DNA from 2 places in the Pantoea alfalfae genome. Region 1 is predicted to be linked to the other one. Evidence: predicted binding sites of a transcription regulator. Region 1 holds the regulator's gene; the other holds the start of a gene.

What was found. The regulator LexA, encoded in region 1, represses DNA repair genes until DNA is damaged. The targets are predictions, from matches to a motif close to TNCTGTATGTACATACAGNA.
Region 2: K6R05_RS07755 (DinI-like family protein) is a predicted target of LexA. The motif match lies at 2,271-2,290, and genes of this name have one in related genera.

Annotation. Positions count from the first base shown of each region.
Region 1 is NZ_CP082292.1:3,715,879-3,723,656, reverse strand. Features, by position in the region: gene psiE (phosphate-starvation-inducible protein PsiE) at 26-436, shown strand; gene ubiC (chorismate lyase) at 523-1,035, shown strand; gene ubiA (4-hydroxybenzoate octaprenyltransferase) at 1,064-1,930, shown strand; gene plsB (glycerol-3-phosphate 1-O-acyltransferase PlsB) at 2,422-4,845, opposite strand; gene K6R05_RS17390 (diacylglycerol kinase) at 4,974-5,342, shown strand; gene lexA (transcriptional repressor LexA) at 5,448-6,062, shown strand; gene dinF (MATE family efflux transporter DinF) at 6,163-7,485, shown strand; gene K6R05_RS17375 (CsbD family protein) at 7,653-7,778, shown strand, end outside.
Region 2 is NZ_CP082292.1:1,662,064-1,669,841, forward strand. Features, by position in the region: gene K6R05_RS07735 (helix-turn-helix domain-containing protein) at 56-688, opposite strand; gene K6R05_RS07740 (hypothetical protein) at 825-1,208, shown strand; gene K6R05_RS07745 (hypothetical protein) at 1,291-1,536, shown strand; gene K6R05_RS07750 (hypothetical protein) at 1,688-1,954, shown strand; gene K6R05_RS07755 (DinI-like family protein) at 1,993-2,232, opposite strand; gene iraP (anti-adapter protein IraP) at 2,408-2,707, shown strand; gene K6R05_RS07765 (DUF6388 family protein) at 2,900-3,223, opposite strand; gene yedD (lipoprotein YedD) at 3,465-3,938, shown strand; gene amyA (alpha-amylase) at 4,014-5,495, opposite strand; gene fliT (flagella biosynthesis regulatory protein FliT) at 5,598-5,963, opposite strand; gene fliS (flagellar export chaperone FliS) at 5,963-6,370, opposite strand; gene fliD (flagellar filament capping protein FliD) at 6,382-7,778, opposite strand, start outside.

The DNA.
Region 1 (7,778 bases):
ATAACTCCTTTTTAAAAGGCGCAACATGAGTGACAAAAATCCTTTGGCCCGCCACCTTGCAACGGTATTGCAATGGGTGCTGAATCTGGGTCTGCTGAGTCTGGCGATCATCCTGATCGTCTTTTTAGGCAAAGAAACTATCCATCTGGCAAACGTTCTGTTTAACACCGGTGAGCAGGCCTCTTCTTACCTGCTGATTGAGGGAATTGTTATCTATTTCCTCTACTTCGAATTTATTGCCCTGATTGTTAAGTACTTTCAGTCGGGCTATCACTTTCCGCTGCGCTACTTTGTCTATATCGGTATCACGGCCATCATCCGCCTGATTATCGTCGACCATAAAAATCCCTTCGATACCCTCTGCTACTCAGCGGCGATTCTGATTCTGGTGGTCACGCTGTGGCTGGCCAACAGTAACCGGCTGAAACGCGAGTAATCCACCTGCCGTCTGACACGACGGCAGGTGTTCGCATCGCCGCTCTGCGCTAAACTAGCGTCCTGAAAATTATCGGGAGTGGTGCCATGTCGCAAGACGCACTCAGCTTATTACGTTCGCTCAACTGGCTTTCTCCGTCGCAGGCCACCCTTGCGCCGCCTTTGCTCGACTGGCTGATGGAGGAGGATTCAATGACGCGCCGCTTTGAACAGCACTGTCAGCGGGTCACGGTTCAGCCGCTGCGTGAAGGCTTTATTGACGCCAGCGAGCTGGGTGAGGAAAGGGCATTGTTGCCAGACGATGAACGCTTCTGGCTGCGCGAAGTGCTGCTGTCCGGCGACGATCAGCCCTGGCTGGCGGGTCGCACGCTGGTGCCGGAAAGCACCCTCAATGGGCCGGAGGCGATGCTGCAACAGCTCGGCACCCGTCCTCTGGGGCGCTATCTTTTTTCGTCGTCGACGCTGACCCGCGATTTTATTGAGCCGGGGCAGGTGGACGGATTATGGGGACGGCGTTCCCGCCTGCGTCTCTCTGGCAAACCGCTGCTGCTGACTGAACTGTTTTTACCGGCATCGCCGCTCTATCGCGATCTGGTCTGAGGATTTTGTGGTGCAAACGAGCTTAAGTATGAATAAATGGCGGGCCTACGCTCGCCTGATGCGTATCGACAAACCGATTGGGACGCTGCTGCTGATGTGGCCCACGCTCTGGGCATTATGGCTGGCTGACATGGCGATCCCGCCGCTGCCGGTGCTGGTGGTATTCGTTGCCGGAGTGTTTGTGATGCGCGCGGCCGGTTGTGTGATTAATGACTACGCCGACCGTAAAGTTGATGGTCATGTGGAGCGTACGAAGCACCGGCCACTGGCCAGCGGCACGGTGAGTGCCAAAGAAGCGAAGCTGCTGTTCGTGATCCTGGCGCTGATAGCTTTTGCGCTGGTGCTGACCATGAACCTGATGACGATAATGCTCTCCGTCGTGGGGTTGGCGCTGGCCTGGGTCTATCCCTTTATGAAGCGTTATACCCATCTGCCGCAGGTGGTGCTGGGGGCCGCATTTGGCTGGGCGATTCCTATGGCATGGTCCGCAGTTAGTGAGTCCTTACCTCTGGTATGCTGGCTGGTGTTTATTGCCAACATCTGCTGGACGGTCGCTTACGACACTCAGTATGCGATGGTCGATCGGGACGATGACCTGAAGATTGGCGTCAAGTCGACGGCGATTTTATTTGGCCGTTTCGACAAGCTGATTATTGGGTTGCTGCAACTGGCCACTCTGCTGCTGATGGCGCTGGTGGGCATGATGCTGCATCTGAATGGCGCCTTCTACTGGACGCTGCTGCTTGCGGCTGCGCTGTTTGTTTACCAGCAGAAGCTGATCGCCGGGCGTGAACGCCAGCCCTGTTTCCAGGCTTTCCTGAATAACAATTATGTCGGGATGGTGCTGTTCCTTGGCGTACTGATGAATACGCCGCCGTTCAGTCAGCTGTTCTGATAGAGAGTTTTGGGCGAAAAAAGGCTGATTTAGCGGCGAAATCGAGCGTGCGCAGGAAACTCGGTCAGATCGGAAAGACGCAAAAGCCGCCATCCCTGGCATGCTCGGCCCGCGCGATTACGCACCTCATCCCTGAGGTGCGCCCGTAGCCGGGCCAACGCGTTGCGTTGTTCAAAAACGCTCCCGGCGTTTTTAGTACGCACCCCATCCCTGAGGTGCGCCCGTAGCCGGGCCAACGCGTTGCGTTGTTCAAAAACGCTCCCGGCGTTTTTAGTACGCACCTCATCCCTGAGGTGCGCCCGTAACCGGGCCAACGCGTTGCGTTGTTCAAAAACGCCTGGCGTTTTTTTCCGGGCGGCGGGACGCTTTCCTCTTCTGACCCTGTTCCCAGCGTGTTGAGCTTATTCATTGCTTCCAGAATTCTTCTGCTCCGAAGTTTTGGGCATAAAAAAGGCGACCTCATGAGGTCGCCTTTTTACTGTGCGCAGGGGTCAGTCGTGCGCCACCGCGGTTTCAATCGTCATGCGGACATCACTGGTGACCAGGTCAGCCAGGATGTGCCAGGTCGCCAGCGTCTGTGCGACATTGGCATCCCCGCTGTCGCTGATATACCCTTCATCGCGTAGCGTCAGTACCAGCGAGGTAAAGACCGCTTTGTCGAAGAACTCCGGCGCATTGATCCCGTGCAGCACCGACAGACGCTGTGCCAGCGTCCGGCTCTCTTTCTCCAGCGTGCCGCGGTTAATCGTCGGCTTGGCGCTGAGAATGGAGAACGTAATGGCATAACGCTGCAGCGTTTCACGCACACCGGCAGCCAGCAGTTGCAGTGTGCGATAGCGCGCTGAGGAAAAGCGCAATTCGCCGGCTTCGAACGTAATCAGGCCCTGACGCGCCAGCTCCTGACTCAGTTCGGTCAACAGTTGCGGCAGCTCATCGGTCTGCCAGCGCAGGAACAGCTCACTCTTCAGCATCGGGTAGATCAGGCTTACCTGACGCAGCAGTTCTGCTTCGCTCAGCGTCTGATGCTGCTGAACAATGGCGGCAATCAGCGACGGCATCACCAGCATGTGATGAATATTGTTGCGATAGTAGGTCATCAGCACCGCCTGCTCACGCGGCAGAATGATGATGTCGCCAATGCTGTCCTTTTCGCTCTCAAACTTATTCATACCCATGGCGTGATCCAGCAGCGCTTCCGCGGAGAGATCGGGTACGGTCGCATTTGGCGAGTAAGGCACGTTGCGCAGCAACTGGGTATAGCACTCCAGTTGTTCAATCAGCTGTTCACGGGTGAGTGAGCGCTGACGTGACGCCAGCAGGGCGGTGACACAGAGGTTCATGGCGTTAGCCGCGCCCGCTTCATTGATACGCACCATCAGGCTGGCCGCGATATCATTCACCGTCGGTGTTAACCAGCTCGGACGCTGCGGCTCAATCGGATCGATCGCGTCGCGCCATTCCGGTACCCGCTTGTTAAGATAGTTGACCAGCGGCAGCGGTTCGCCAAAGTTAACGTAACCCTGACCGAGATTGCGCAGCTTGCGTAAGCCGCGCACCATCTGCATGAAGCCCTCTTTCTCTTTGGCTGCGCCGCGCAGTTCTTTGGCGTACGTACCCACTTCCATCACATGTTCATAACCGATGTAGATCGGCACCAGCGTGATCGGGCGATTGCCGCCGCGCAGCATCGCCTGCAGCGTCATAGCTAAAGTGCCGGTTTTCGGGTCCAGCAGGCGACCGGTACGAGAACGGCCACCTTCAACAAAGTATTCAACTGAATAACCGCGGGTGAACAGCTCGCCGAGATATTCGCGGAACACCGTGGCGTAGAGCTTGTTGCCTTTAAAGGTACGACGAATAAAGAACGCGCCCAGACGACGGAAAATCGGGCCGGCTGGCCAGAAGTTGAGATTGATACCGGCAGCAATGTGTGGCGGCACCAGGCCCTGATGATAGAGCACATAGGAGAGCAGCAGATAATCCATGTGGCTGCGATGGCACGGCACATAGACAATCTCGTGGCCATCCTGCGCCAGCTGACGAACTTTTTCGCCGCCATTGACGTTGATGCCCTGATAGAGACGACTCCAGAGCCAGCCCATCACGCGGTCGGTGACGCGAATCGCTTCATAAGAGAAGTTGGCGGCAATTTCTTCCATCATCTCAACGGCATTCTGCTGCGCTTTCTCATGGGAGATTTTTTTGCTGCGTGCTTCATCTTCGACGGCTTTTTCAATCGCTTTGGATTGCAGCAGACGGTTGAACAGATCCTGACGCGCCGGTAAACGCGGGCCAATCGCCGCCAGCCGCTGACGGGCAAAATGGATGCGCGCCACGCGAGCCAGCTTCTGGGCGATCGACTTATCCGTACCGTGCTCCGTGGCCATACGGCGCAGTGAGACGGTCGGCGAGAAGCGAACAAAGCTGTCGCGTCCGTGCCAGATCACCGCAAAGAACTTCTGTACACCGTTCAGCACACGCAGGTGTGGCGTGGCTTCGCCCTGGACTTCACGTCCTGGTGCGCGGCCAAACATTACCGTGACCGGCAGCATCTGGATATCGAGCTTAGGATTATTGCGATGCAGATCGAGGTAATCGTGAAAGATTTTCACCGATTCGACGCTGGGCACAAAGTAGGGGAATACGCGCGGGCCATCGTGGATAAATACGTGGCGCGGCAGCAGTGAACCATCAATCTCCAGCGGAGAGAGCGGATCAGGCAGATGATGCCGCAGACACTGCGCGCGTAAAGTCAGTAAGTCGGCCTTCGAATCGTAAGGCAAAACATACATAATAGGTCGGGTCGGATCCAGACCATGTTCAGACACAGGATCGGCCGGAATGGCCTTACTTTTTACCAAAAACGACAGTGGTAAATTAAGCAATTTGTAATAGAGTTTACGCCAACCTGACATAGACAACATGAAGCCTCTTGTTAGCAAAGCGCCGCAAGCATACCAGAAAGTGCAGCGAAGATCTGTGGTGGTGCCAATTGCACGCAGCCCAGACATTGACGTCAATCCGATAAAAGGGTTCCCACATCATGGCAAATAATGCCACCGGACTTATCAGAATAATTAAAGCCGCAGGTTACTCCTGGCAGGGACTGCGTGCCGCCTGGCAACATGAAGCGGCGTTTCGTCAGGAAGCCCTGGCTGCGCTGGTCGCCATTATTATCGCCTGCTGGCTGGATGTCGATGTGGTCTCACGCATCCTGATGATTGGGTCGGTGGTGCTGGTGGTCATTGTCGAAATCCTTAATAGCGCCATTGAATCCGTGGTCGACCGCATCGGTCAGGAGCATCATCCGCTGGCGGGCCGGGCCAAAGATATGGGATCTGCGGCAGTACTGATCAGCATCTTACTGGCACTCTTTGTCTGGATCGCGCTGCTCTGGACACATTTGCGATAAGCGTTCCATATCGCGCCGGAAGCCGCGTTTTGCCTGACAATCGGTTTCCATTTCGCCAATACCTGTATATACTCACAGCGACTGTATAAACAACCAGGGGGCGGGATGAAAGCATTAACCAGCAGGCAGCAGCAGGTCTATGACCTGATTCGCGACCATATTTCTTCAACAGGCATGCCGCCTACGCGCGCAGAGATTGCTGCACAACTGGGCTTCCGCTCACCGAATGCGGCAGAAGAGCACCTGAAAGCGCTGGCGCGTAAAGGCGTCATTGAGATCGTTTCCGGTGCATCGCGCGGCATTCGCCTGCTAATGGAAGAAGAAGCCTCAGAAGGCATACCGTTGATTGGCCGGGTTGCTGCCGGTGAGCCAATCATGGCGCAGGAACATATCGAAACCCACTATAAAGTGGATCCGGGCCTGTTTAAGCCCTCTGCCGACTTCCTGCTGCGCGTCAGCGGAATGTCGATGAAAGATATCGGGATTATGGATGGCGACCTGCTCGCGGTACATAAAACCCAGGATGTGCGCAATGGCCAGGTTGTCGTTGCCCGCATTGATGATGAAGTCACCGTTAAGCGCTGGAAAAAGCAGGGTGCTATCGTGCATCTGCTGCCTGAAAACAGCGATTTCGACCCGATTGTTGTCGATACCCGTGCACAGTCTCTGACCATTGAAGGTCTGGCGGTTGGCGTGGTGCGTAACGGCGAGTGGCTCTGATTCTGAGGGCTGCGTGCATTCGCTTTCTCTGATGCTATTCTGTCTGCCCTAATTTTGTCGCTGCCTGTTTTGCGCAGCGACACTGAGCACGGAACGGCGAATGCGCTTTATCACGGCAACGGATAAAAATCTCTGGCGGCTTGCGCTGCCGATGATCCTTTCAAATATCACCGTTCCCTTACTGGGCGTGGTCGATACTGCAGTTATTGGTCATCTCGACAGCCCTGTCTATCTTGGCGGGGTTGCGGTCGGGACCACTGTGACCAGTTTCCTCTTTATGCTGCTGCTTTTTCTTCGAATGAGTACGACTGGCCTGACGGCGCAGGCGTTTGGTGCCGGTGATAAAATGGCGCTGGCACGTGCGCTGACCCAGCCGCTGATGATTGCGCTGCTGGCAGGTGTACTGTTCATCGCTTTACGTTATCCGATTATTCAGCTGGCGACCCATCTGGTTGGCGGTAATCCCGCGGTACTGGAACAGGCGGCGCTGTTTATTCAGATTCGCTGGCTCAGTGCACCCGCCACGCTGGCAAACCTGGTCATTCTGGGCTGGCTGCTGGGCGTGCAGTATGCGCGCGCGCCAGTGATCCTGCTGGTGGTAGGCAATCTGGTTAACATCGGGCTCGATCTCTGGCTGGTGATGGGACTGCACTGGGGTGTCGCGGGGGCGGCAACCGCCACGGCGCTGGCGGAGTACATCACGCTGGGTGTCGGCGGTATCATGGTCTGGCGAGTCCTGAAGCTGCGCGGTATTACGTTAAGCCTGCTGAAGCAGAGCTGGCGCGGTGACAGCGGCCGGCTGCTGCGGCTGAACCGGGACATCATGCTGCGCTCATTGATGCTGCAACTCTGTTTCGCCTCGCTGACCGTGCTGGGCGCGCGGCTGGGCCCGGATGTGGTGGCGGTTAACGCGGTATTGCTGATGTTCATTACGTTCACGGCCTATGCGCTGGATGGCTTTGCCTACGCAGTTGAAGCTTTTGCCGGCGAGGCCCATGGTGCAAAAGATGGCGGCAAACTGCTGCGTGTCTGGCACTCTGCCTGTCGGCAGGCGGTGGTGGTAGCGCTGTTCTTTTCCCTGACCTATGCCATTGCTGGCCCGCAGATTGTTACCCTGTTGACCTCTCTTCCTTCGCTGCAACAAAGTGCTGACCGCTATCTGGTCTGGCAGATCGTTATGCCGCTGATCGGCGTCTGGTGTTATCTGCTGGATGGGATGTTCATCGGCGCAACACGCGGACGTGAGATGCGTAACAGCATGGTGGTGGCAGCAGCAGGCTACTTTCTGATGCTGCTCAGCGTACCGGCGCTGGGTAATCACGGACTGTGGCTGGCGGTAACGGTTTTCCTGGCGCTGCGCGGCCTGTCGCTGTGGCTCATCTGGCGTAAGCACTGGCGTCAGAACAGCTGGTTTGATGCCTGAGTCAGTCGTGGCTGCACGCAAGCCGATACAGATTATTCTGTATTATTCTACGGTTAATAAGTTGGCTACTATAATTAACTCTATGCAGCGCAGTTAACCAGCGCTTTATATCGTTATTTTGTTAAGTAACAAGATAATCATTAAACCCCGAGGATTGGAGGTCTGCCATGAATAAAGATGAAGCCAGCGGCAACTGGAAGCAGTTCAAAGGCAAAATGAAAGAGAAATGGGGCAAGCTGACCGATGACGACATGCAGGTTATCGAAGGTAAACGCGATCAGCTGGTCGGCAAA
Region 2 (7,778 bases), 1.9 Mb from region 1:
ATTACTCTAACTACAGTTTTTCGCTGAAAAGCTAACCCGCACCCGGCGGGTTTTTTTATGGCTGCCGATAGCGGCGCAATTCCACCAGCGTGCCTATCAGCTTCAGGCTGTCACGGCCTGAATGCAGCTCGGGAAAGTTGATATTGACCGGTGCCAGTTCAAACTGCGTAACACCATCCTCACTGCCGCGCTGGCGCCAGGTGCGCAGCAGGACATTCTGTTGCTGTAATGCCAGTACGTGGTCACCAGGCTGAGGTGACAGGCAGGGATCGATAATCACCACATCCTCCCGCAGAATAGCGGGTGACATGGCCTGTTCTTCCACCCGGAAGGCAAAACTCTGTTTCGACAGCGCCATATCGTTGTGCATCAGCAGCTGATGCCGGACAGCACCGGCATCGTTCAGCCATTGTGCGACGTTACGCTGAGCAAGCAGCGGGATCTGGTGCAGTCCTGCCCAGCTATTTTCGCTGAAAACAGGACCATCCCCATCTATCAGATAAGCCGGTGCACAGCCCAGCGCTTCGGCAAGCCGAAGCAGGTTCTCACCGCGCGGCAGCGTCTCCTCTTTTTCCCATTGCGAAATAGCCACATGGGAGACTTTTACCTGTTGTGCCAATTGCTTCTGCGTTAATTGCAGTGATTTACGTCGGAGTCGGATGCGGTCACCCAGCGTTTCATTTTTCATCAGCTTGACTTTTTGATTGAGAGTGACTTAAGTATACTTAACCCTGGTATTTAAGCAATCTTAAATTCAGGGTTAAGGACGTGGCTGTTCTGCACGCAGTGTGTTCCAGAGACCTTACCGGACAAAGGGGTGTGGCATGGAAAGTAGTTTGATTACCAGTATGGGTGCGTTGGTTCTGGGTGGGGGGGCAGCAGCACTGTTCTGGAAACCGTTATTGGCGGGTATTGCGTCAATCGTAACCAGTAATCGAGCCGGCGGCGAAATTATTACCAGCTACAAAGAGCAGGTGGTGTTGCTGAAAGAGAGCAACCTGATGATACGGGAGGAGAACGATGAGTTACGTGAACGTCATGACAGAAATTTGCGACGTATTGCGACACTCGAAACGGATCTACGGTTAATCAAGAATGCCGTAGGTATTTTACTGGCGATGACCGAAACCGATCAGAACGATAAATTTCGTAATGAGATTAATCGGCTGATCTCAACTCTGGAGGATCGCAGCGATGACAACAATTAACAGCCTTAAGGCTCCTATGTTACAACGGCGCAAAGTTATCCTCGGCTGCATTCTGCTGAGCTGTTCGATGATTTGCATTCTGATGACAATTATTTTTCTCTACGTCAGTAACACGGCAAATAAGCGGGTTGAGGAGATCCGGGCAGATTATCGGGTCATTGCAGCGCGGCGTGATGAGCGGGTGGATTTGCTGACCAGTCAGGTTGCAGCATTACAGCATAAGCTTGATGTGATACCTGATCGCGTCGCCGACAAAACGATCACAAAAGTAAAAGAAGTCGTGATTGAGAATGAGGTGCCATCCGCGAAACCCACCGGGAAACCGTAACTTCCGATTATTCTTAGTGCGGATTCGCTATGATCGACTAGTTTTAAATCTCCGGACGACATTTTGTACCTGAACTGACGTCCGCTGATTGGCCGGTTGATGAACCGCTAAGCCTAAACACTTTTGATAACTGACCAGAAGGAAATTTAGCATGAGCGATTCAACAGAAACCAAAACCAAAAATGACTATCTGCGCGATGTGACTTCGCAGCTTAAAGAGATGCGCCACTACGCGCAGACCAACACCGAAACCCTGTCCAGCCATTGGTTAGCGTTTGATGCTGGTGAGTATAAAGATAAGACGAATGCCGACCGTATCGATGCGTTGCTGAATAAGCAGGGGAAACTGCTGGAAGATCTGGATGCCGCCATTCAGGACATCGAGATTGAAATTAATCACAGTGAGCAGGAGAGCTGATTCATCTCCCGCTGACTGATACGGTGGCCGCTAAGAGATTAGTCGGCCACCAGCCACATTTCCGCTTCGTCGAACATCTCTTCAACAATACGCGCAACTGTCGCCTTATCGTTCTTACTCAAATCAGTATCAATCGCGTTACGTTCCATCGGCTTGACCTTAACTTCGATGTCAGGAAACACCCGATGTACCCGCTTTTCCAGCTCCTCACGAATCATCTCGCGAGCACCCGGTAAACCGGCAACGTTGCGCTTGTCATAAATCAACTCAACAAACATGATGGCAATCCATTCAGGGCAAAATCGCTGATATATAATACTGTAAATAAAAACAGTAGCAAGGCGGTGCGCCTGATTTCGCGTAAATTTTTATCTCGCGAAAACCTCCATCTTCGACTAGCAAAATGCGCACGCATCGCGACATAATGCTGGCTTACTTTTCAGGAGGTCCGCGATGCGACAACTGGTCATTGATATTCTGCTAAAGCTGGCAAAGATGGACGTCGATGCAAAAGAGCTGACGGCGCAGCTTGAAGCGCAGTCCCTGCTGGTTGCAGCGCTGCTGGTGCAGGCGAAACAGGACAACTCGCTGACCATTACAGAAACGGTGCAGGATGCCATCATTACCGCTTCGCAATCGTCGACTGAGTTTCTGCAGTCGGATGTTGATCTGCTGCTGACGCATATCAATCGTCTGCTGGCGGTTGCAAGCTATGTAGAAGTGAAAGGCAAAGCCACGGAAGAGCGAGAGTAGGGCCATTTTTCAATACACCTCCGGAGAGGAAAGCCCGGCAATCTCTCCGGAGGCAGTGCAGTTGCTTTGCCCAAAAGTGCAATCATCACCTGCGGCTTAACGTGAAGGTATCGCGTTTTTGCTTTACTGCTCTATCCGATGCTGTGCGACAGACTGAGAGGTGTCACTTATAGCTCTTCAGTGCAGGGAACGTTACAGCTCGTTTTTGATGCAGAACTCTTCCCAGCTCATTCCCAGCGACTCAGCATGAGATTTGAGATAGGTCTCGATAGCCTCAGCCGCTACCGCTTTATCGGGCTCAGCGAGCTGAATAGAAAAAATCATCCCATCCAGATTCTTCTGCCGTAAAAAGGCCGCATAGATGCGTTCGGCGTGCCATTCACGCAGCTGTCGCAGCGACAGATTAGCGGCACGGGCATCGCTCTCCGTTAACTCATCCAGTGCTGACTGAAAGTCGGGATGCGCGGTAAAAAACATTTCACGTGCCTGGGCATAATAGGCTTCTGGCGTTTTCATATTTATATTCCTGAAAGGCTGATGCAGCGCGTCAGTGTATCGGGTTGTCTTCCGCTTGTCAGGCGTGCCAGAGCCCATTCAGACTGCCAGTAGCCGATTAAAACGCTGACCGATGTCCTGGCTCATGAGTAAATTCTGCTGCAATCGGCCGCTTGCGGGTGTCTGAACAGCCAGATACCTTGCGCTGCGCGGTGAAAAAATTATAACGTAGCCGCCATTGACGCGATCTTAGGGATTAAACATGAAAAAGTGGATGCTGATTGCCGCGCTGGCACTGAGTGGCTGTGCGCAAATCAACGATTATGAAAATGCGGTACAGGCGCCGGCACCGGCTGATCTGCAGGGGAACTGGCAAACCGTCGGCCCACAAAGCAGCCTGATCAGCGGACAGGCAATAGCCAGTCTGATTATCAATGCGGATGGCAGCACGCTGGATTGCCGCCAGTGGATGCGTGTGATTGCGAAGCCAGGCAAGCTGACCCGTCTGAACGGTGACTATGTCAACGTCACGCGAAAGATTCGGGTGATGCCGCTGGTCGTCGATAACAGTGAACTTAAGTATGACGGGCTGACCCTGCGCAAAGTGGCGCGTCCGACACTAGAGTGTCAGCAGGCACTGGAAGAAGTGGCAAAACAGCCGAAAGCTGCTGTCATTCAGAATATTGAACCGCAGCTGTTGCGCACGCCGATTACTGAGCATAACGCGCAGTCCTAACCGCAGCCCATAAAAAAACCGCCCCGGCAGCACGCGAAAGCGTCCGGCAGGGCGGTTATACGCTTATTCAGTCACTTATTCTGCTACTACCCAGACGCTGACGCTGCCACCGTTACAGGCAAAGACGGCTGTACCGTGCTCGTCAGCCGTAATGGTCTCTTCACGGTTCCCCAGATGATCGCGCCAGACCTTACCGGCAAAGCCTTCGCCCATCGGCACACTTTTCTCGCCCGCATCGCCGTTCGACATGATCACCACACAGCCTGGCTGCGTTTCGGTGCCGCTGCGGCTGAACGCCACGCAGTTGGGGTGATCAAAATAGTCGGTCTGCACGCCCCAGCCATACTGCTGACGCGCCCGGATTAATCCTTCCAGTTCAGGAATGACCGGCATCTCAATTTTGTGCGTCTCGCCGTCGCCGCCCTCATCTTCATAAGTCGCCCCGAACAGGTCAGGATAGAAAATGGTTGGCACGCCCTGCTCACGCAGCAGGATCAGCGCATAGGCCAGCGGTTTGAACCAGGCCTCAACCGGCGCTTCGAGCGACTGCAGCGGCTGGGTGTCATGGTTAGCCACGATGGTCACGGCATGCCACGGCTCCGCCACCACCAGCGAGTTAGCAAAAATCTGGCTCATATCGTAGGCGCTGCCTGCGGTTGAGGCCTGATGGAAGTTCATGTGCAGTGGCGCATCAAACAGCATAGTTTTGCCTTCCACCTGATGCACATACTCCTGCAGCTTCTCGGTTTCAAACGACCAGTACTCCGCGACGATAAACATCGGCTCTTCAGCGACGTCCTGAATATGATCGATCCACTCTTTATAGAACCAGGCCGGAATATGTTTTACCGCATCCAGACGGAAGCCGGTGCAGGGCACCTGTTCCATCACCCAGCGTGCCCAGTATTTCAGCTCTTCCCTGACCGCATTGTTGCGGAAATCGATGTTGGCACCCATCAGATAGTCGAAGTTGCCCAGCTCGTTATCGACCTGATCGTTCCAGCCTTCGGCGGTGTAGTCGTTGATGATTTTGAATACGCCGTTCTCGTCCGGGTTTTCGATGTGGTCTACGCCGCTAAAACATTTGTGGTCCCAGACAAATTTCGAATACTCACCTTTCCGCGCCGGAAAGGTGAATTTCGTCCAGGCTTCACATTCGACGACCTCATCATAAATTTCATCTCGGTTGTCCGGATTGACGCGGTTAACGCTGATCGCCTCTTTCTCGTCCGCGCCCATTTTGTGGTTCAGCACCACATCCAGCAGCACCCCAACGTTGTGGCTACGCAGGGCTTCCATGGCAGCCAGTAACTGCGCTTTATCACCATATTTGGTGGCAACGCCGCCTTTCTGATCAAATTCCCCCAGGTCGAACAGATCGTAGCTGTCGTAACCCACTGAATAGCCCCCCGACCCCCCTTTGTAGCAGGGTGGCAGCCATGCCATAGTGATACCAATTTCGCTGAGCCAGGCCGCGCGATCGGCGACTTCCGGCCACAATTTGCTGCCATCCGGGTAATACCAATGGAAAAACTGTAATAACGTTGGGTTTTGCATGTACCACACTCCAGGGGGATGATGAAAATCAAGTATGGAGTAAGCGGCAGAAAAGAGACGCCGCGCAGAAAAATAAATCTGGCGGCGTAGCAGAGCAGGGGATCAGGAGAGGGTTTCGCGCGGTACCATCACAATGCCGCCCTGGTTGGCATAGGCGGACATCACCGATTTCTGACGGCTGTTCTGACCGACCAGCGAGGCCAGCTCATCCATCCGCGCCTGCAGCAGGCGTTTTACTTCGCTTTCGTTGTCGAGAATACGGCGCAGTACCGGACGTAACTGCTCCTGCGTCTGTGATGAAGGCGATACTGCCTCTGTCGACTGGGCTAAGTCCTGCACCGCATTGACATACTCCATCTCCCGGCTGATCAATTCATCCCATTCGCCCTGTGCGGCATGACGCAGCATTCCCTGGCTGAGATCGAGTAACTGTTGGTAAACGGCAATCAGATGCGGTGCAGTAGTCATTAAACGGCGTCCTGAATCAGGTTAGGTTGAACCACTTCTTTCCACGCGTCCGCGATGTTGCGCAGCAGGCCTTCGACCTCCTCGACCGCGGCAACATCATTGTGCAGGTTGGCCTGCAACAGGCGACGCGTCATGTAGTTGTAAAGATCCAGCAGATTGTCTGCCAGCTCATCACCACGGTTTTCAGCCAGGCCCTCTTTCAGACCCGCTTCGATAATATTGATGGCTTTAGAGATGGAGCTGCCTTTGCCTTCGATATTGCCATCCTGCATAAACAGGCGGGCGCGGATTAACGCGCTCAGTGCGCCGTCGAACAGCATCACGACCAGCTGCTGCTGGCTGGCGCTCATCACGGCGCTTTCTACGCCAATTTTTGCATAGGCTTTGGTGCCTGTAGCGCTGTACATGGACACTCCTGTTATTTTTTAGACGAATCTGACGTATCGAACTGCTGTGTCAGATAGGTACTGGTCGAGTTAAGTTTACTGATAGCCATATCCAGTTGGGTAAACTGTGTTTTATAACGCGCAATATCCGCATCGATGCGATCGCTGGTGGTGTTATAAAGGGCGGTTAAGGTATTCAGTGTTTTACTGACGCCATCAGTCGCAGCCTGGACAATCCCTTTGGATGCCAGCCAGTCAGTCAGTTTGCTGTCGATTTTCGCAGTAATGCCAGTTTTACCGTCACCCACGATCATCTCTTTCACGCCCGCCGCATCTTTATCCAGGGCGGCACTCAGCTTGGTCGAATCCAGTTTTAATGAACCGGTGGTGGGATCGGTAGTAACACCAATCTGACCCAGTGATTTATAGGATGATGAGCTTTGCGCGTTGGTCAGCATCGTCTTGAGCTGCGTCTCAATCGTCCGTAACGTACTGTCACCCAGCAGGGCGCCATTACTGGAGTCCTGTGAATCCGTATTGGTATCAACCTTGGTGTATTTGGTCAGGGTGTTGAACTGATCCAGCAAGGTGTTGTATGCATCCACCCAGGCACTGATGGCGCTGGAGGCTTTTGAGGTGTCTTTGGTAATGGTCAGCGTCTGACTGCCAACCGTCTGCGCAGTCAGATTTAACGTAATCCCTTCCAGTGCATCACTGATCTGGTTGCTGCTGTTTTCAATTGCAACGTTGTTTACCGTAAGCTGAGCATTCTGCGCTTTAACGCTTTCTGTCATTACATTGCTGCTGGCGGATGCGTCAAAGCCCACAATTCCCTGCAGCGTGTTGTCACCGGTGACGGCAATCGTTGCCACCGCATTGTCGCTGCCGGTTTTATTGGCGCTCATAGAGAGTCGGAAACTGCCGTCTGACACCTTAATGATACTGGCGGTGATACCCGCATTCGCGCCATTAATAGCGTCACGCATACCGGTCAGCGAGGTCTGATCGGCCGAGAGCGTCACGCTTTTGCTGGTACCATCTTTTAAGGTAATCGCAATGCTGCGGCTGGCGACTGAGCTGTCACCCAGTGCGGTAGTGCTACTGCTCTGCACAGCTGAGGTCAGAACCTGCGCCTGCGCCAGCTGCGTAACGTTAATCGCATATTTACCGGCGACGGTGCTGCTGCCAGAGGTCGTGGCACTGAAGGCCGTGGAGCTGCTGGTTGCGGTCGTTGCGGTAAACAGGTCCGCACTGTTCAGCTTGGTGTTGGCCGTCTGGAATGTTGTCAGAGAACTTTTCAGGGTGGCATAGGCACTGAGTTTGGACGTATAAGCTGACTGCTGTTTTGAAATGGGTGTCAGTGCCGCTTTTTCCGCGGTGGTCAGACTGTCAAGCATGGTACTGAGTGGCAGGCCGGAACCCACACCGA